Regions from separate parts of the Pantoea sp. LS15 genome, predicted to be linked through region 1. Evidence: predicted binding sites of a transcription regulator. Region 1 holds the regulator's gene; each other region holds the start of a gene.
The links. Region 1 encodes Fur, which represses iron uptake genes when iron is present. Its sites were predicted from a motif close to ATAATAATGAGAACNACTATCAA; they were not measured.
Positions count from the first base shown of each region.

Region 2: HED65_RS04430 (Nramp family divalent metal transporter) is a predicted target of Fur. The motif match lies at 2,094-2,116, and genes of this name have one in related genera.
Region 3: fepB (Fe2+-enterobactin ABC transporter substrate-binding protein) is a predicted target of Fur. The motif match lies at 2,308-2,330, and genes of this name have one in related genera.
Region 4: efeU (iron uptake transporter permease EfeU) is a predicted target of Fur. The motif match lies at 2,989-3,011, and genes of this name have one in related genera.

Region 1 covers NZ_JAAVXA010000021.1:22,743-27,611, reverse strand. Annotated here, with positions in the region: gene ybfF (esterase) at 1-600, shown strand, start outside; gene ybfE (LexA regulated protein) at 729-1,016, shown strand; gene fldA (flavodoxin FldA) at 1,172-1,702, shown strand; gene fur (ferric iron uptake transcriptional regulator) at 1,993-2,439, shown strand; gene chiQ (ChiQ/YbfN family lipoprotein) at 2,547-2,876, opposite strand; gene chiP (chitoporin ChiP) at 2,892-4,289, opposite strand; gene glnS (glutamine--tRNA ligase) at 4,738-4,869, opposite strand, start outside.
Region 2 covers NZ_JAAVXA010000002.1:204,000-208,868, reverse strand. Annotated here, with positions in the region: gene mgrA (L-glyceraldehyde 3-phosphate reductase) at 1-292, shown strand, start outside; gene HED65_RS04435 (DUF2502 domain-containing protein) at 420-773, shown strand; gene HED65_RS04430 (Nramp family divalent metal transporter) at 815-2,053, opposite strand; gene HED65_RS04425 (NupC/NupG family nucleoside CNT transporter) at 2,405-3,592, shown strand; gene HED65_RS04420 (sensor domain-containing phosphodiesterase) at 3,638-4,869, opposite strand, start outside.
Region 3 covers NZ_JAAVXA010000003.1:326,130-330,998, forward strand. Annotated here, with positions in the region: gene entS (enterobactin transporter EntS) at 31-1,278, shown strand; gene fepB (Fe2+-enterobactin ABC transporter substrate-binding protein) at 1,325-2,284, opposite strand; gene entC (isochorismate synthase EntC) at 2,471-3,646, shown strand; gene entE ((2,3-dihydroxybenzoyl)adenylate synthase EntE) at 3,659-4,869, shown strand, end outside.
Region 4 covers NZ_JAAVXA010000004.1:202,033-206,901, forward strand. Annotated here, with positions in the region: gene efeB (iron uptake transporter deferrochelatase/peroxidase subunit) at 1-924, opposite strand, end outside; gene efeO (iron uptake system protein EfeO) at 930-2,057, opposite strand; gene efeU (iron uptake transporter permease EfeU) at 2,100-2,933, opposite strand; gene HED65_RS08745 (NupC/NupG family nucleoside CNT transporter) at 3,185-4,369, shown strand; gene HED65_RS08750 (DUF3574 domain-containing protein) at 4,401-4,820, opposite strand.

The DNA.
Region 1 (4,869 bases):
TCAGAAGAGATGACCTACGCGGCAATGGCGCAGGATCTGCTGGATACGCTGGATGCCAACAACCTGCAAAAAGTAACCCTCATCGGGCATTCAATGGGCGGTAAAGCGGTGATGGCCCTGACGGCGCTGGCACCTGAGAGAATTCAGGGTCTGGTGGTGATCGATGTTGCTCCGGTGGATTACGACGTTCGCCGCCATGACGAAATTTTCGCGGCGATCAACGCGGTAACAGCGGCTGGTGCCGCAACGCGTCAACAAGCGGCTGCCGTCATGCGTGAGCATCTTGATGAAGAAGGTGTCGTGCAGTTCCTGCTGAAGTCATTTGTTGACGGACAATGGCGTTTTAACGTGCCAGTGCTCTGGGAGCAGTACAACAATATCGTAGGCTGGGAAACGGTACCTACCTGGCCACACTCTACCCTCTTTATTCGTGGCGGCAACTCGCCTTACGTCACCGACGCGTACCGCGACGCATTGCTGGCACAATTCCCGCAGGCTCGTGCCCATGTCATCGCCGGGGCTGGACACTGGGTTCACGCGGAAAAACCTGACGCCGTATTGCGCGCCATTCGCCGCTATCTTGCTGATACTGCAAATTGATTAAAAAGAGAGCGACTGGAAGGCTGCAGGCTTCCAGTCGTTGGCGTGCCGTTTTTGGTGATGTATGATGGCGCGCTTATCGCCCGGGCATTAGCAGGGCGGCTTGTTTCCCCCGAAGTCTCAGAATCATGGCCAAAGAACAAACGGACCGTACGACACTAGATCTGTTCGCGAATGAGCGTCGCCCGGGACGACCGAAAACGAATCCGCTTTCGCGCGATGAACAGCTGCGTATCAATAAACGCAATCAGCTTAAACGCGATAAAAATCGTGGGCTTAAGCGTGTCGAACTGAAGCTCAACGCCGACGCCGTCGATGCGCTTAACGAGCTGGCTGAGGCGCGTAATATCAGCCGCAGCGAGCTCATTGAAGAGATGTTGATCGCTCAACTTGAGACATTGCGCAGCCAGGCATAAGTCTGAAAATCCCCTTTATCACCTTTTTCATGTAGCACAGAGTGCAGTCCTGCGCGATAGCTGTTTCCGCAGGGTTGCCAGTTCTGCTATTATTGCCCTTATCCGTGGCCGAATTGCGCCACCATACTATTAAGTTTCAAGAGGTTATTTTACTCATGGCAATCATCGGCATTTTCTTCGGCAGTGATACCGGCAATACCGAAAACATCGCAAAAAACATTCAAAAACAGCTCGGTAAAGACGTTGCTGATGTGCATGACATCGCCAAGAGCAGCAAAGAAGATCTCGAAGGCTATGACATTCTGCTGCTGGGTATTCCAACCTGGTACTACGGTGAAGCCCAGTGCGACTGGGATGATTTCTTCCCGACGCTGGAAGAAGTTGATTTCAACGGCAAGCTGGTTGCCCTGTTTGGCTGTGGCGATCAGGAAGACTACGCGGAATATTTCTGTGATGCGCTGGGTACCATCCGCGACATCATTGAGCCAAATGGTGCGGTTATCGTCGGCCACTGGCCAACGGCGGGCTACCACTTTGAAGCCTCTAAAGGCCTGGCTGATGATGATCATTTCGTGGGTCTGGCCATCGACGAAGACCGCCAGCCAGAACTGACCGCAGAACGCGTTGAGAAATGGGTTAAGCAGATCCGTGAAGAACTGCACCTGGATGATATTCTTAACGCTTGATTTTTATCGTGGCGCAACTGCGGTTGCGCCCGAGCCTCAGGTCGTACCGATTAAATTAATTGCTACAATCTTTTAACTTTTTCGCCCAGACCTGTACAATGTCTCCCTGATAAAATGTGGTTTCTATTGAGCAAGTTTGTCGGTGATACCCCATTTTTATAAGCATATTTTGCCTGAGACTTGCTGTTTTCATTTAGACATGGCAGTTCTATAATGAGACGCATTATCCAAGGTGCATTTTCTGTCACTTCCTACAGAAGTGATTCGTTTAGCAACAGGACAGATTCCGCATGACTGACAACAATACCGCATTAAAGAAGGCTGGCCTGAAAGTTACGCTTCCTCGGTTAAAAATCCTTGAAGTGCTTCAGGGTCCAGACAATCACCATGTCAGTGCGGAAGACCTTTATAAACGCCTTATTGACATGGGTGAAGAAATTGGGCTCGCTACCGTCTATCGCGTGCTGAACCAGTTTGATGACGCGGGCATTGTTACCCGTCATAATTTCGAAGGCGGTAAATCTGTATTCGAACTGACCCAGCAACAGCACCACGATCACCTGATCTGCCTCGACTGTGGCAAGGTCATTGAATTTAGCGATGACTCCATCGAAGCGCGTCAGCGTGAAATTGCGGCTCGTCATGGCATCCGCCTGACCAACCACAGCCTGTACCTGTATGGTCACTGTGCTGAAGGTGATTGCCGCGAAGACGATCACGCGCACGACGCTAAATAACTCAAGCTTTCATACTCTGAGCCAGCCGCAAGGTTGGCTTTTTTTTGCCTGCTATTTGACGCAAAAAAGCCCGGTAGCGTTGTGCTACCGGGCATGATGACAGCAAATTATTTGCTGTTGTTACTGCGGATCTCTTTCCAGATCTGGTCGCAACGCTTCGCCACTTCCTGATCGTTTCCGGTTTTACGTGCCTGAATACAGGCCTGGTAATCCATCACGCGAACGTTTTCCTGTGTGGCGAACTGCTCATGTGCCTTCTCTTTCTTCAGCACATTCAGCACACTCTGACAGGCTTCGATCTTCTCCGGTGAACCTTCCGCCGTGTTGATGCAGGCGCTATACGCCTCTTTAAGACGCGAGTCCTCTTTCGGTGCCTGCTCCTGCGCACACCCCACCAGCCCCGCAGCCAGCAACGCGACGATTACGATATTTTTCATCATGTTCAGTCTCCATTAGAAGATGGTGAATGGAGCGATAACCATGAATTTCACGTCACGCTCATCCTGGAAGATGTTGCCGTAACCACCCGCATAGCTTGGAATGTCGGAGTGATTGTCATACTGGGTGAAGTGCAGTTTGAACATCGTGCCTTTGGCGCGGCCGTCCTGCAGGGTATAGATGGCATCCAGGCTGTAAGAAGACTCTTTCAGGCGATAGTTTGGATCGTAGTAAGCATCCGGTGTGGCCATATCTGCAGGTTTTGCATCCCAGGCATAAGCGTACGATGCACCCACCGCCCAGCCAGGCAGATTCCAGTTTTTCAGGTCATACATTGCACCGAAGAACACCGCTTTTTCGCCGTCGGCGTTGAAGTCAGAGCGGTTATCCCACCAGATATCAAGACGACCGTTAGACGATGCATAGGTTGGGGTCATACGCTGCAGGAAGTACCCCTGCTGCCCTTCTGCCTTCACCCATGTTCCTTCCAGGCGCAAATCGACCTGACCGACTTTGTAGCCGAAGGTGAGAGCCTGCAACCACGCGGTGCCGTCATAGATATCATTGACGCCACCATTACTGACTTTGTCGCGCGTACCGTAGAACTGGTAGCTGGTGCTCAGCGGGCTACCCGCGATATCAAATTTATAGCTGGCCTTGGCAAAGTACTGATCGATGTAACCTTGAGCCTGGCCGAATGCCGCCTCAAGTACCAGGTCGTTTTTAAAGTCGTATTTAGCACCCAGTGAATGGAGATAATCTACTTTGGTTTTCTTATCGTTCTGGTAGAACTTGTCCATTTCAATGTGCCATGGTGCTTTGTACTCGTTGGTCCACATATAGGAGAAGCTCAACGCACCTGCATCACCGTAATCAAAGTTGGCACCCGCTTCCGCCCCCTGGTAAGTACCCGGCATAAAGCTCCAGTGTGGTGCTAACAATGTCTGACCGGTTGGCTGAATATAACCACCGCGCGCCCATACCGGGCCGTATTTGAATTTCGCTGCTGCCTTATACAGGCTGATACCGCTTTTATCTCCTGACCAGTCTTCTTTATAGGCTTTATTACTGGAGGAGAATGCGATTTCGTTCGGGTGGGCACTGTCGCCGTTTTCTGCCATTTCAATTGCCGTGAATGCAGCAATATCCAGACCAAACATATCGGCAGCATAACCAGACTGGAAATCCAGATTGGCGTTCCAGGTGGAGTGAGAAAGGTTGGTTTTGTATTTATCTTCAGTGACGTCTTTACGATCACGCTCACGCTGCCAGTAGTAGATCCCCCCTGTTAGGGTTGAGTCATCAATAAAACCTGCTGCCTTCGCCTCTGGTGCAATCACCAGACCCGACATTGCTGTCACACCGGCAATAGCCAGCGCCAGCGCACTACGTTTGCCACTGAACGTACGCATAGATTATTCCTCTTTGACGAATTAAAACGCCTTAAACGGCGAAAAATATAAAAGACCTAATGGTCAGGGGTAGTTAGAAATACCCTCGAATTAACTACCGCCTTTAGGTTATTTTTCGCGACGCGAATTATCAATGCTTTTCAGCGAGCAAAAGTCAGGATTATGACGAAGTGCACATAATTGGTAGTGATTTGTAACATCTGTGCCAATGCGAGGATTTACAGGGAATAACGCGTATTTTGAGGCTGCGTCGACCGTTTATTCTGTGTATTTTTTGTCCTTAAGGCTATTCGTAAATATTGAAACTTTTTTTGAGTAAAATAAGTAGCACCTCATTGACCTGAATTTCGCACATACTTTATTTGAGCTGCGCGTTAATGGCCTGATCGTTAAATAAAAAAACGCCGCTTATCGCGGCGTTTGTCTCTCATTGACCAGAATGGCAATATTATTCGCCGATCTTAGCCCAGGTGTCACGCAGACCAACAGTACGGTTAAACACCGGTTTTTCCGCCGTGCTGTAACGGCTATCCAGGCAGAAATAACCTTCGCGTTCGAACTGGAACGCTTTACCCGCTTC
Region 2 (4,869 bases), on a different contig from region 1:
TATCCCCGCAGACTCACGTGCGGCGAGTGGCAGTAAGTTCCTTAATCCTGACCAGATAACTGAAGAGAAGCTGGTTAAGGTCAGAAAACTGAATACCCTGGCGGAAAGCCGCAGCCAGAAGCTGTCTCAGATGGCGCTGGCCTGGATCTTACGCCATGAATCGGTGACATCTGTACTTATTGGGGCAAGCAAGGCCGCCCAGATTGATGACGCCGTGGGCATGCTGGAAAACGGCCATTTTTCAGATGAAGAACTGAACATTATTGAGGAGATCCTGGGCAGCTCAAAATAAAAGCATTTTTAGCAAAAAGTGCTCTCACTCATGAATTCGGAGTTCAGGCGATGAAACGAGGCTTTACCAACTCGTAATATTGAGTTAACAGGCCTCGCAAAGGCCCCGATCGTGAAGGAGAAAGAGTATGTTCAGGTCACTGATTCTTGCAGCGGTATTACTGGCTTCGGCCCCGCTCATCGCCACTGCGGGCGAAATCACCCTGTTGCCATCAGTAAAATTACAAATTGGCGATCGTGACGACTACGGCAGATACTGGGACGGTGGCTACTGGCGCGACCGTGATTACTGGCATCGTCACTACGAGTGGCGTGGAGATCGCTGGTGGAAACATGATAATGGTTTGCATCGCGGCTGGTATAAAAACAACGCCTATGAGCGTGGTTACCGTGAAGGCTGGAACGACCGTGATGACCGCCGCGGTGGTGGTTGGGACCACGGCGGAAGAGGACGTGGTGGTCATGGCCATGGTCGCCATTAATGCAAAAAGGAGCCTCACGGCTCCTTTTTCTTTATTACAACTTACAGACCTAACACTGTTCCAATCAACAACCACAGATTCAGTGCAACCACTACCACGACAATAGCCCAGCCGATCCGTTTCACCAGCGTCGTGTTAACCAGGTCGCCCATCAGTGCTTTGTTGCTGGTAAAGATCAGTAACGGCACCAGCGCCAGCGCAATACCAAAACTCAACAAGACCTGACTCATGACCAGGATCCTTGTTGGATCGAGCCCCATCAGAATCACGATAAATGACGGTAACATCGTGACAGAGCGACGCACCCACAGTGGAATATGGAAACGAACAAACCCCTGCATGACCACCTGCCCTGCCAGGGTCCCCACAACCGTAGAAGAGAGACCCGCTGCCACCAGACTCAGACCAAATATCGTGGCAGCAGCGTGGCTCAATAACGGCTCCAGCGTAAGATAAGCCTGGTCGAGATCGGCAATACCGGTGTGGCCGTTAAAGTGGAAAGCGGCCGCGGCAGTCGCCATCATCGCCAGATTAACAAAACCAGCAATTGTCATGGCGATAGCCACATCCCATTTGGTCGCAGAGTAGCGTTCTTTACGTGTCCCGCCATGGAGATGCTGAGTCAGTGAAGAGTGCAGATAAATGACATGCGGCATGATGGTCGCCCCCAGCACACCAGCGGCCAGAAACACCGCTTCAGAGGTTGGCAGACTTGGGATCACCATCCCTTTACTGAGCTGCGCCAGATTGGGTTGTGAGAAAATCAGCTCAACAATATAGGCCGCAGCGACAAACAACAGCAGACCGCCAATTACCTTCTCCAGCGGTTTTTGCCCCCTACGCTGCAACATCAAAATCAGGAAAGTAGCGATCCCGGTCAGTACCGCCCCCTGCAACAGCGACACCCCCAAAATCAATTTAAAGCCAATCGCCGCACCGATAAATTCAGCGAGGTCGGTCGCCATGGCGATGATTTCGGCCTGAATCCAGTAGAGCCAGACCGCCGGGCGCGGATAATGATCGCGAATTTGCTCCGCCAGGTTTTTACCCGTGGCAATCCCAAGCTTTGCGGATAGCATCTGAATCAGCATCGCCATCAGGTTAGCCCAGACGACTACCCACAGCAGTTTGTAGCCAAAGCTGGCCCCGGCCTGAATATTGGTCGCAAAGTTACCTGGATCGATATAGCCAATGGCAGCAATGAACGCAGGTCCCATTAATGCGAACCGCAACTTGCGCGCTGCTCTGCCACTGCTACCCTCTACGCGACTGTTTGTCATTTCTGCCTCTGGAAATATAGCCTTTGCTATGTTTAATGCTATCAAAATGAGAATGATTATCAAGATCATTTATGAAGTTAACAGTGATTTCTCTGATAGCTTTGGACGATAGACAGGCGGGTAAGCTGAGGGCGACCTGACAATAACTGAAATCGCGCGCTCTTTTGTGAAGACTAGCACACAAACTTAACTTTTCACTCATTTACCTAACATAACAAAAATGTATTGTGGATCACTAATTTTGAGACTCGTCACAGGATGTAACTATAGTGTGCCCTTGATCTCGTTTTCTTTTCCTTCGTTACATAGAATGTGCAAGAAAATTAAACCTGCCTCAAATTTGGAGCAAATATGGACCGCGTCCTTCATTTTGTCCTGGCACTTGTTGTCGTTACTGCACTTGCATTGCTGGTCAGCACAGACCGCAAAAAAATTCGTATTCGTTATGTTGTCCAACTGCTGGTCATTGAAGTTTTACTCGCCTGGTTCTTCCTGAACTCCAACGTGGGGCTTGGCTTCGTAAAAGGCTTCTCCGAAATGTTCGAAAAACTGCTCGGGTTTGCCAACGAAGGGACGAACTTTGTCTTCGGTAAAATGAACGACGAAGGTCTGGCGTTCTTCTTCCTGAAGGTGCTATGCCCAATTGTCTTCATCTCTGCGCTGATCGGTATTCTGCAGCACATCCGTGTTCTGCCGTTTATTATTCGTGGAATTGGTTTCCTGTTATCCAAAGTGAACGGCATGGGTAAACTGGAATCATTCAACGCCGTCAGTTCCCTGATCCTCGGTCAGTCTGAGAACTTCATCGCGTATAAAGATATTCTCGGTAAGATGTCCCGCAACCGCATGTACACCATGGCGGCAACCGCAATGTCTACCGTTTCCATGTCTATCGTGGGCGCGTATATGACCATGCTGGAGCCAAAATACGTGGTTGCGGCACTGGTTCTGAACATGTTCAGCACCTTTATCGTTCTGTCACTGATCAACCCGTACCGCGTTGATGCCAGCGAAGAGAACATCCAGATGTCAAACCTGCACGAAGGCCAGAGTTTCTTCGAAATGCTGGGTGAGTACATTCTGGCAGGTTTCAAAGTGGCGATTATCGTTGCCGCCATGCTGATTGGCTTCATTGCGCTGATTTCTGGCCTGAACGCCCTGTTCGCTGCGGTTCTGGGTATCTCCTTCCAGGGTATTCTGGGCTACATCTTCTACCCTGTTGCATGGGTGATGGGTGTTCCGGCTCACGAAGCACTGCAGGTGGGCAGTATTATGGCGACTAAACTGGTGTCTAACGAATTCGTTGCGATGATGGATCTGCAGAAGATTGCCAGCACCCTTTCTCCACGCGCGGAAGGCATTCTGTCCGTATTCCTGGTTTCCTTCGCTAACTTCTCATCCATCGGTATTATCGCCGGTGCGATTAAAGGTCTGAACGAAGAACAGGGTAACGTGGTTTCTCGCTTTGGCCTGAAACTGGTTTACGGCTCTACGCTGGTAAGCGTCCTGTCTGCTTCTATCGCAGCACTGGTACTGTAACGTTTACTGTTAAAACACAAACCGGGAGCCTGGCTCCCGGTTTTTTTATGCCCGCAATTCTTCCAGCGGTGTAGGTTTACCTATCAGGTAGCCCTGCAGATAATCCACACCGAAGCGAAGCAGCATCTCGCGCTGCGCCGGTGTTTCTACATATTCAGCCACCACACACAGAGATTTTGTCTTCGCCAGATTACACATCGACTGGACGATCATCGCATCCATATCATCGGTACAAATGTCTTTAACAAAACAGCCGTCAATTTTAATGATATCTGCCTGCAGGCGTCTGAGACGCTCGTAGTTGGCGTAGCCAGTACCAAAATCATCGATGGCAATACGGAAACCGTAATCCCGCAGTTGCTGAATATTGTGGATGCTGCAGCCTGAATTTGAGAAGGCCTGCTCTTCGGTGATCTCAATCACGACGGCCTGAGGCGCAACGCCGTATCGTTCAAAGAGGGCGCAAATTTCAGTCGCCACCTCTTTTTGCATCAACGTCAACGGCATCAGATTGACAGAAAAACGGGCGCCGGCATGCGTCGCAGGGTTATCGCGCAGCCACGCCAGTAACTTTTCCACTACACACATATCGAACCGATGGCTCAGGTTGAACTGGGCTATCAATGGAATAAAGCGATCGGGGGTAATGATCTCCCCTTCACTTTCCATCCGCGCCAGAATTTCGTAGTACCCGCTCCCGTCAGCCTTCTGGATCGGCTGCGCGTATAAATGAAACTGGCCCGCGTCCAGGGCGTGTTTAATACGCGCTAACATCAGAACACGTTCTGTCGTTTGTCCTGATGCCGCCTCAAGGCTATTCGTGAGCGCAAGAACGTTATGCGCACTGCAGGATTGCTCTGCCAGCCAGCTCAGTTGCCCCAGCGTGTGGTGTAACTTTTCGCCGTTTTCAACCATCCCCCAGGATGCGCCAAATTCAATATCCAACCCGGTATTGTTCCAGAAAATCTTACGGCTGTTCAGTTGATCAACCATATGCTGGAGACGTCCAGCGGTTCCCGGTCCCAGCAATACCAGCACCAGCTCGCTGCCAGGTAACTGGAAGAGCGACTCATCTTTTTGCAAAAGTGGCTGCAGCGACGTGGTGACAATCCGTTTGCAATGTACCCGCATGAGAATGCCGTAGTGGCGGCTCAAAAACTCAAGGTTATCCATTCGCAGACAGCACACTTTGGCATCCGGATGAACCTGAAGAAAATCCTCCAGCGCACGGATGTTCGGTAAACCCGTCAGTGGATCGGTTAACGCTCTGTCCTGCC
Region 3 (4,869 bases), on a different contig from region 1:
AATGGGTAGAATTACACTCAAGGCTTTGTCATGAATCAAAAATCCTGGCTGCTCAACCTCAGCCTGCTTAAAACACACCCGGCATATCGGGCAGTTTTTATCGCCCGCTTTATTTCTATTTTATCTCTCGGCCTGCTCGGCGTTGCCGTGCCGGTACAGATCCAGACCATGACACACTCCAGCTGGCTGGTGGGGTTATCCGTCACCTTAACCGGCGGGGCGATGTTTATTGGCCTGATGGTGGGAGGTGTACTGGCAGACCGCTACGAGCGTAAAAAACTGATCCTGCTGGCGCGCGGTACCTGCGGCGTGGGGTTTATTGGCTTGTGTCTGAACGCCATGCTGCCGGAGCCGTCGCTTGTGGCAATTTACGCCCTCGGGTTGTGGGACGGCTTTTTTGCCTCGCTAGGGGTAACGGCACTGCTGGCTGCCACCCCCGCGCTGGTGGGGCGTGAAAACCTGATGCAGGCGGGAGCCATTACCATGCTGACCGTGCGTCTGGGTTCGGTGATTTCGCCGATGGTCGGCGGTCTGCTGCTGGCGACCGGCAACGTGGCGTGGAACTATGGCCTGGCGGCAGCGGGAACCTTCATCACCACGCTGACGTTGCTGCGCCTGCCGCTGCTGCCACCTCCGTCGCAGCCGCGTGAACATCCACTGAAATCTCTGATGGCCGCTATTCGTTTCCTGTTCAGCAACCCGCTGATTGGCGGGATTGCGCTGCTCGGCGGCCTGCTGACGATGGCCAGCGCCGTGCGCGTGCTGTACCCGGCACTGGCGGGAGAGTGGCAGATGAGCGCCTCGGAGATTGGCATTCTCTACGCCGCCATTCCGCTTGGTGCGGCGTGTGGCGCGCTGACCAGTGGTAATCTGGCACAGAGTGTACGCCCGGGGCTGATTATGCTGCTTGCCACGCTGGCCTCGTTTATCGCCATTGGTTTCTTCAGCCTGATGCCGGTGTGGGCGTTGGGCGTGATTTGTCTGGTGCTCTTCGGCTGGTTGAGTGCTATCAGTTCGCTGCTGCAATATACCCTGATTCAGACCCAGACACCGGAAGGGATGCTGGGGCGAATTAATGGCCTGTGGACGGCACAGAACGTAACGGGGGATGCAATTGGTGCGGCGATCCTTGGTGGGCTGGGGGCAATGATGACCCCGGTGGCGTCGGCGAGCAGCAGCGGGTTTGCCTTAGCGATACTTGGCGCGATTTTGCTGGTGGTATTGGTGGAGTTGCGGCGGTTCAGGCAGGAGGTTGTGTTAAACGACGGTGCGGCGTGATGCCCTCACCCCAGCCCTCTCCCACAGGGAGAGGGAGGGTTAATGCCTACTTAAACATTGTATTCAGTCTGTCTAAAACCAACATCGCACTGTAATAATCCAGGCGGAACGTCTCTGTGCCCAGTGCCCAGACGCGTTTGTTCTCCACCGCAGGCAGATGCGCCAGCAGCGGATTGGCGTAAATCGCGTCGACATCTTTCTGGTCACCGGCAAACACAAACAACCCTTCGCCGTTCAGCCCCGTTGCCAGGTTTTCGCCGCCCAACTGGATGATGTCGTGGCGTTTACCCTGGCTTTTTGATGTGTGCAATCCGGTGGGCAATTCCGCCAGCGTAAAGCCAAGCTGGTGCAGCAGCTTGCCCTGCGCGGATTCAGCGGTCCAGAGGTTGGCGCTGTGTGCGGCGGCAGTGTAGACGATGGCATTCACTGGCTGTGGTGGCCGTTTCATCTGCTGTTTCACCTGGGTGAGCTTTTTATCGAACGCCGCGATGCGCTCTGCGGCCTGCTTTTCCTGCCCGGTGATGGTGCCCAACTGCGTCAGCAGTTCCTGCCAGCTTTTATCGTCGTAATTGATCACCAGCGTCGGGGCAATGGCGGAGAGTTGGTCGTAGAGCGCCAGCGCAGAATCCCCGCCGGTGGCGCTGATCAAAATCAGATCCGGCATTTGCGCGGCGACCGCTTCGGCGCTGGGTTCGCCAATGTAAAGACGCGCAACGTTGCGCTGTTTCGCGATATCTCCCCACTGACGTAAAAAGCCCTGTGCATCCGCCACGCGGTTGTTGGGCGTGGTGGCGCCACTGGCAACCACCGGTGCGTCAATCGCCAGCAGGGAACCCGTTAACGTCACGCTGGTGGAGACAATACGCGCCGGTTTGCTCTCCAGGGTATGCACGCCACGACTGTCGGTGACCTGCCGCGGCCAGTCTGCGGCGGTGGCTGAGGTTAGTCCTAAAACAAAAAGTCCTGTTAAAAAAAGGGCATTGCGGCAAACGGCAGGGAATTTCACTGAGCGACATCCTGTTTTTGTTGAAGATAATGCTTCTCATTTTCATGGTTGTAAGAAAGGGATGCAAGCGTTTGTCGCACAAGTATTTACCCGATGGTTGACAGCGGAGCGCTGTGGGATTAGGTTAGCCGACGAAAACATAAATGATAATCATTATTGCTTCTTTTATCATTTCAGGAGGATGATATGGATACGTCCCTGGCTGAGGAAGTTCAGCACACCGCGACCACGCTGCAATCAGACAGCTTTTTCTTTATGTCGCCTTACCGCAGTTTTACCACGTCCGGCTGTTTTGCCCGCTTCTCTGAACCTGCCGTCGGTGGTGATGACCTGACTGGCCACTTCCAGCAAAAATTAGCGCAGGCCTTCCGGGATGCAAAAGCCAGCGGTATCGCGCATCCGGTGATGGTAGGGGCTATTCCGTTCGATACCCGCAAACGGTCGTCACTGTTTATTCCACAACGCTGGCAGACATTTTCCCGTCCTGCACGTCAGCAATCCGCTCCCTATTTTTCCGGCTCGCAGGCGCTGAAGGTGGAGCAACGCATCGAAATTCCCCCGCAGCCTGTTTTTGAAGAGATGGTCGCCCGTGCCGCCGCACTTACTGCCACGCCTCAGGTGAACAAAGTGGTGCTATCGCGCCTGATTGATATCGCGACCGACAAGCCTCTGAATAGCGGTGCTCTGATGGAGCGTCTTATCGCCCAGAACCCGGCCAGTTTTAACTTCCATGTGCCGCTGGAAGAGGGGGACGTGCTGCTGGGAGCAAGCCCGGAACTGCTGTTACGAAAAGAGGGGACTCATTTTAGCTCGCTCCCGCTGGCAGGCTCTGCACGTCGTCAGCCCGATGATGTGCTTGACCGCGAGGCGGGCAATAAATTGCTGGCTTCTGAGAAGGACCGCCACGAGCACGACCTGGTAACTCAGGCGATGAAATCTACTCTGGCGCCGCGCAGCCACCATCTCAGCATGCCTGATTCTCCGCAGCTGATCACGACACCCACGCTGTGGCATCTGGCGACGCCGGTGGAAGGTGACGCGCGAGAAAACGAAAACGCCCTGAGCCTGGCCTGCCTGTTGCACCCGACCCCAGCACTGAGCGGGTTCCCGCATCAGGCGGCAAAAGAACTGATTGCCGAACTGGAGCCGTTTGATCGTGAACTGTTCGGCGGCATTGTCGGCTGGTGCGACAGCGAAGGTAACGGTGAGTGGGTGGTGACCATCCGCTGCGCGCGTCTGCATGAGAAGTCTGTTCGCCTGTTTGCCGGGGCGGGCATTGTGCCTGCCTCCTCCCCGGTGGGTGAGTGGCGCGAAACCGGTGTGAAACTCTCCACCATGCTCAACGTTTTTGGTTTGCACTAAGGAATACTCATGATCATTCCCTTTACTCGCTGGCCCGAGGAATTTGCCCGGCGCTACCGTGAAAAAGGCTACTGGCAGGATCTGCCCCTGACCCACATTCTGACGGATCATGCGGATAGCGACGCGGTGGCGATCATCGACGGCGAGCGTCGCATAAGTTACCGCGCGTTTAATCAGGCGGTGAACAATCTGGCGTCGGCTTTACAGGCACAGGGACTGCATCGCGGCGAAACGGCACTGGTTCAACTCGGTAACGTGGCCGAATTCTACATCACCTTTTTCGCGCTGCTGCAAATCGGCGTGGCTCCGGTTAACGCGCTCTTCAGCCATCAGCGCAGTGAGCTAAATGCCTATGCCACGCAAATTAAACCCGCTGTACTGATCGCCGATCGCGACCATGCGCTTTTTACGGGCGATGCGTTCCTCAATACTTTTACTGATGAACACCGCTCAGTGCGCGTCGTGCTGCTGCGTGGCGATAAAGGGGAACATGCACTGGAAACGGCGATTGCACGTCCCGTGGACAATTTTATTGCGAACCCGACACCCGCTGATGAAGTGGCCTTCTTCCAGCTCTCCGGCGGCAGCACCGGTACGCCGAAGCTGATCCCGCGCACGCACAACGATTACGACTACAGCATCCGTCGTAGCAACGAGATCTGCGGCATTACCGCTGAAACCCGTTACCTGAACGCGCTGCCTGCGGCACATAACTACGCCATGAGTTCGCCGGGATCGTTAGGCGTCTTCACGGCAGGTGGCTGTGTGGTGCTGGCGAATGATCCGAGCGCTACGCTGTGCTTCCCGCTGATTGAACAGCATCAGATTACTGTCACCTCGCTGGTGCCACCGGCGGTCAGTCTCTGGCTACAGGCGATTGCCGAAGGAACCGGAAACACTCAACTGAAATCACTCACGCTGTTGCAGGTGGGGGGCGCTCGGTTGTCCGCTACGCTCGCTGCGCGTATTCCGGCTGAGATTGGTTGCCAGCTTCAGCAGGTGTTTGGCATGGCAGAAGGGCTGGTGAACTACACCGCCCTCGACGATTCCCCGGAACGCATCATCAACACTCAGGGCCGTCCAATGTGTCCGGACGACGAAGTGTGGGTGGCTGATGAGCACGGTAATCCGCTGCCGCGCGGCGAAGTCGGGCGTTTGATGACCCGCGGGCCGTACACTTTCCGCGGCTACTTCAACAGCCCGGAACACAATGCCAGCGCCTT
Region 4 (4,869 bases), on a different contig from region 1:
GAGCGGCGCCCCACTCTGCTTATCACGACCAAAAATCGTCTGCTGCTCTTTGAGTGGTGTGCGATCCCAAAACTCCACGTGGAACTGAATAATCCGCACGGCCTGATAACTTCCCCCGACTGCCCATGCTGGTTCGCCCTGATCGGAAGTAACCCACACCACCTCCTTCATCAGCGCACCATCGTGGCTGTCCGGGTTGGCCGTACCGTCCTTAAAGCCCAGCAGGTTAACCGGCGTCTCTTTCCCTTTGCTGCGGGCAGCATGATCTGAGATAAACCCTTCCCGCTTCCAGCGCACGCTCAACAGATCCGGCGTGTGCTTGATGATGTCCCGCAGGGCGTGGATCACCGTGTCCTGGGTATTGGCGCAAATCTGCAGAAGCAGGTCACCGTGACAGAGAGCCGCATCCAGCGAGTCATTCGGGAAACGCGTCATTTTCTGCAGCGCTTTTGGCTTCTGTTTTGCCAGTCCGTAGCGCGCATCAAACAGCGATTCACCGAGCGAAACGGTCATCGTCAGGTTATCCGGGGCGATAAATGGCCCCAGGATACCGGAATCCATTGGCGGAAGACGCGGATTTGGCGTTTCCGGTGCCGGCCCGCCTGCGGTGAGAAACGCGATACGTGTCGTCAGCAGACGGAACAGACGCTCCAGATCAGCTTTATCACTCGCCAGTGAGTCAAACGCCACCAGCATCATCGACGCCTGCTGCGGTGTCAGAATGCCCGACTGATGTTCACCGTAAAACGGCTGCGTCTCCATGCGAGCATTAGGGGACAGCGTGCCAGGTGCACTTTGCGCCTTTGCTGCATGCGCCACCGGGCACCCTCCGGCCAGAGCCAAAGCGCCCCCCAGCGCCCCCACGCCTTTCAACAACCGACGACGTGAAGGTTCTGCCACGTCGTTCTCGTTATGCTTATTCATCGTGCTTAGTCCAGACCCAGTACGCCACGTAACAGAGAGAGATCTTCCGCCAGGGCGGTAATCGGGCCTTTCAGCGCATTACGGTCGGCATCAGTCAGTTTATCGTAGGTTTCAAACCCATCTTTAGTACGGTACTTCGCCAGAATGGTGTCGACTTTTTTGAAGTTAGCATCCACTTTAGCCAGCAGTTCGCTGTTCTCTTTCTGCAACTGAGGACGCAGCAGATCGACAATTTTTTGTGAACCATCGACGTTGGCCTGGAAATCCCACAGGTCGGTATGGCTGTAGCGATCTTCTTCACCGCTGATTTTGCTGGCGGCTACTTCTTCAATCAGCGCTGCGGCACCGCCCACCACTTTTGAAGGCGGGAAAGCCAGCTCGCTGATGCGCTTTTGCAGCTCCAGCACGTCACCGTTCAGCTGCTCAGCGTATTTCTCCATCCCTTTCGTGGAGTTCTCACCAAACAGGGCTTTCTCCAGACGGTGGAAGCCGGTGAATTTCGGATCAGCCGCTTTTTGCTCGAAATCGTCTTCGCGGGCATCAATGCTGCCATCAAGGTCAGAGAACAACTCAGCAATCGGCTCAATACGCTCGTAGTGCTGACGAGTCGGCGCATACAGGGATTTCGCTTTTTCGATATCACCTGCTTTCACCGCATCGGTAAAGGCTTTGGTACCCGCGACCAGGTCAGCCGTCTCTTTGGAGACATACGCTTTATAAGCGGTGATGGCATCGCCCAGGCTCAGCAGGGCCGTACCTTTCGCGGCATCCGCCGTGGCATTCCCTTTAACAATGAGCTTACCCTTCGGGTTGGTCAGCAGACCGCAGGTCATGTCATATTCACCCGGCTGCAGGTTAGCCGTCATTTTCTGGCTAAAGCCAGGCGCGATATTTTCGCGCTCTTCCACAACCATCACACCTTTGAGAATTTCCCACTCCAGCGCTTTCTGGCTGTGGTTCTGAATAATAAATTGTGTCTTGCCGCTGTTGACCGTAATGGTCATCGGCTCGCATTGCTTATCATTCACCGTCACCTTGACCTGTGGAATATCAGCAGCCTGAGCGGCAAAGGCAGAAGCAACAAGCGCTGCCACACCAACCTGTAACGCACTACGACGAAATTGAATTGCCATGACCCTTCCCTTTAAAAGTATGTTGTAACTACAGTAAGCACATCAGGGCGCAGTACGCGACGGCTGAGCGCTGGGGCGCGATGGCATAAAGAACAGCGCCAGCGCCGGAATGAGATAGATAAAGTACATCGCCACTTCGCTGACGCTCGGCGTTTCCTGATAGCCGAAGATGCCTTCGAGCAGGGTGCCGGTCAGTGAATGGGTGGAAAGAACGTTGCTGAGGTCGAACGCCACATCCTGGAAATGGTTCCACAGGCCCGCTTCATGGAAGGCGCGAATCGCCCCTGCCGCCAGCCCAGCAGCCACCAACAAAATAAACAGACTCGTCCACTTGAAGAAGGCCCCCAGGTTAAGGCGAATGCCGCCCCAGTAAAGCAGGAAACCCAGCACCACAGCCGTAGCAAGACCCAGCATCGCACCTAACGGCGGCCAGATGCCGACATCCTGCTGAAATGCCGCCAGCAGGAAGAAAACTGACTCCAGGCCTTCACGCGCGACGGCGAAAAAGACCATCATGATCAGTGCCCAGCCGTGGTTATTGCTCTTTTGCAGGGCGTTATCCACCGCCTGCTCCAGTTGCACCTTTACGTTACGGGAGACTTTACGCATCCAGAACACCATCCAGGTGAGGATCACCACCGCGATCACCGCAACGATGCCTTCAAACAGTTCCTGTTCTTTCTGCGGGAATTCACCGGTGGTTTCATTGATCAGGATACCCAGGCCCAGACACAGCGCCGCGGCAAGGAACACCCCCACCCACATGACGCCAATCCAGCGTCCGCGCTGGGTTCGCTTCAGATAACTGGCGATGAGACTGACAATGAGGGCAGCTTCGAGCCCTTCACGTAACATAATGAGAAATGGAACAAACATGCCGACACCTTAAATGTTTATCGCGGTCAACTGATGCAAAGAAAGGTAAATTCTTGTGATAGTGATTATCATTACGACGGGAAGAAAAACAAGCGAAATGTGTGTTGTTTTGATGACGAGTTGTAAACGCAAAGTCTGGTAATAGTTGCTGTCGTTATCGTTAAGTTTATAAGTTATAACCAAAATGCCCATTTACGGTTAACCAGGGCTGTGGCTAAATATCTGCCTCAAACACCTGGTGAAAATTAATTATGTTTAAGATTGTCCATTTCCTGCTCGCGCTGGTGATTATTCTTGCGCTGGCCTGGCTGGTGAGTTTCGACCGCCGAAAAATTCGCATTCGTTTTGTTTTACAGCTGATTGTCATTGAGATTGCTCTGGCGTTCTTTTTCCTGCACGCCGAAAGCGGGTTATTCCTGATTAAATACGTCTCAGGGTTCTTTGAATCACTGCTGAAATTTGCTGCCGAAGGCACCAATTTTGTCTTTGGTGGGATGGGTGAAAAAGGACTGGCGTTCATTTTCCTCGGTGTACTTTGTCCGATTATTTTTATTTCCGCGCTGATCGGTATTCTGCAACACTGGCGAATTCTGCCGATATTTATTCGGGTGATCGGCACGCTGCTGTCAAAACTGAATGGTATGGGCAAACTGGAATCCTTTAATGCGGTGAGTTCATTGATCCTCGGCCAGTCTGAAAACTTCATTGCCTACAAAGGCGTGCTGGGCGATCTCTCCTCACGTCGTCTCTTCACGATGGCGGCTACAGCTATGTCGACGGTCTCTCTGTCGATTGTTGGCGCCTATATGACCATGCTCGATGCCAAATTTGTGGTGGCGGCGCTGATTCTGAACATGTTCAGCACCTTTATTATTCTCTCCGTTATCAACCCGGCGCGCCCGGAAGCGGAGCCGGATATCAAACTTGAAAAACTGCATGAATCCCAGAGCTTCTTCGAAATGCTCGGCGAGTATATTCTGGCTGGTTTTAAAGTGGCGATGATTATTCTGGCGATGCTGATTGGCTTTATTGCCCTTATTAGCGCCGTTAACGCCCTCTTCTCCAGCCTGTTTGGCATGAGCTTCCAGCAAATCCTGGGTTATGTATTTTATCCCCTGGCATGGCTGGTGGGCATTCCTCTGAGCGATGCCTTAAATGCGGGCAGTATTATGGCGACCAAACTGGTGGCGAATGAATTTGTAGCGATGATTGAGCTGCAAAAAATCGCTCATTCGATGTCACCTCGTGGGTTGGGAATTTTGTCTGTTTTCCTTGTGTCGTTCGCGAACTTTGCATCCATCGGCATTGTGGCCGGGGCGATTAAAGGCCTGAACGAGCAGCAGGGGAACGTGGTATCGCGGTTTGGTTTGCGTCTGGTTTATGGCGCGACGCTGGTGAGCCTGCTGTCAGCGAGTTTTGCGGGTTTAGTGTTGTAAGTCAGAACGGGGGGATATCCCGCCGTTTTTATCAGAACTGCACGCAAACTGGCTGGTCGACACGCATCACCGACTCCTGCGCGAAGCGGGACTTATAAATCCCGCGTAACGCTTCGATGTTCTTTTCACTCTGCGCATCTTTACCGTGGATCAGCATCAGCGCTTTACTCGGTTCACGCGCTACCTTCCCGTCGTTACCCAACCACTGTCCACGCGCATCAAATACCGTCAGACCATCACGAAAACGCGGTGTGACGTCCTGATCAACAAACTGCTGCCACTCGTTATTTGTGATCTGCGCCCCGGCCGGACGGTTCAGGCCGAAATAGAGCGTGGTTTGCTGCATCTGGTTATCCGCTTTGCAGGTCTCTACCGCCGCGTGTTGCGATGGCGCAGTGCAGCCAGCCAGCATCAAAAATGCCGCAGCCATTACCCCTGTTTTGATTGTCATGCTTCGCTATCCTCATTGTTATAAGCACATGGATATCACAGGAAATTAC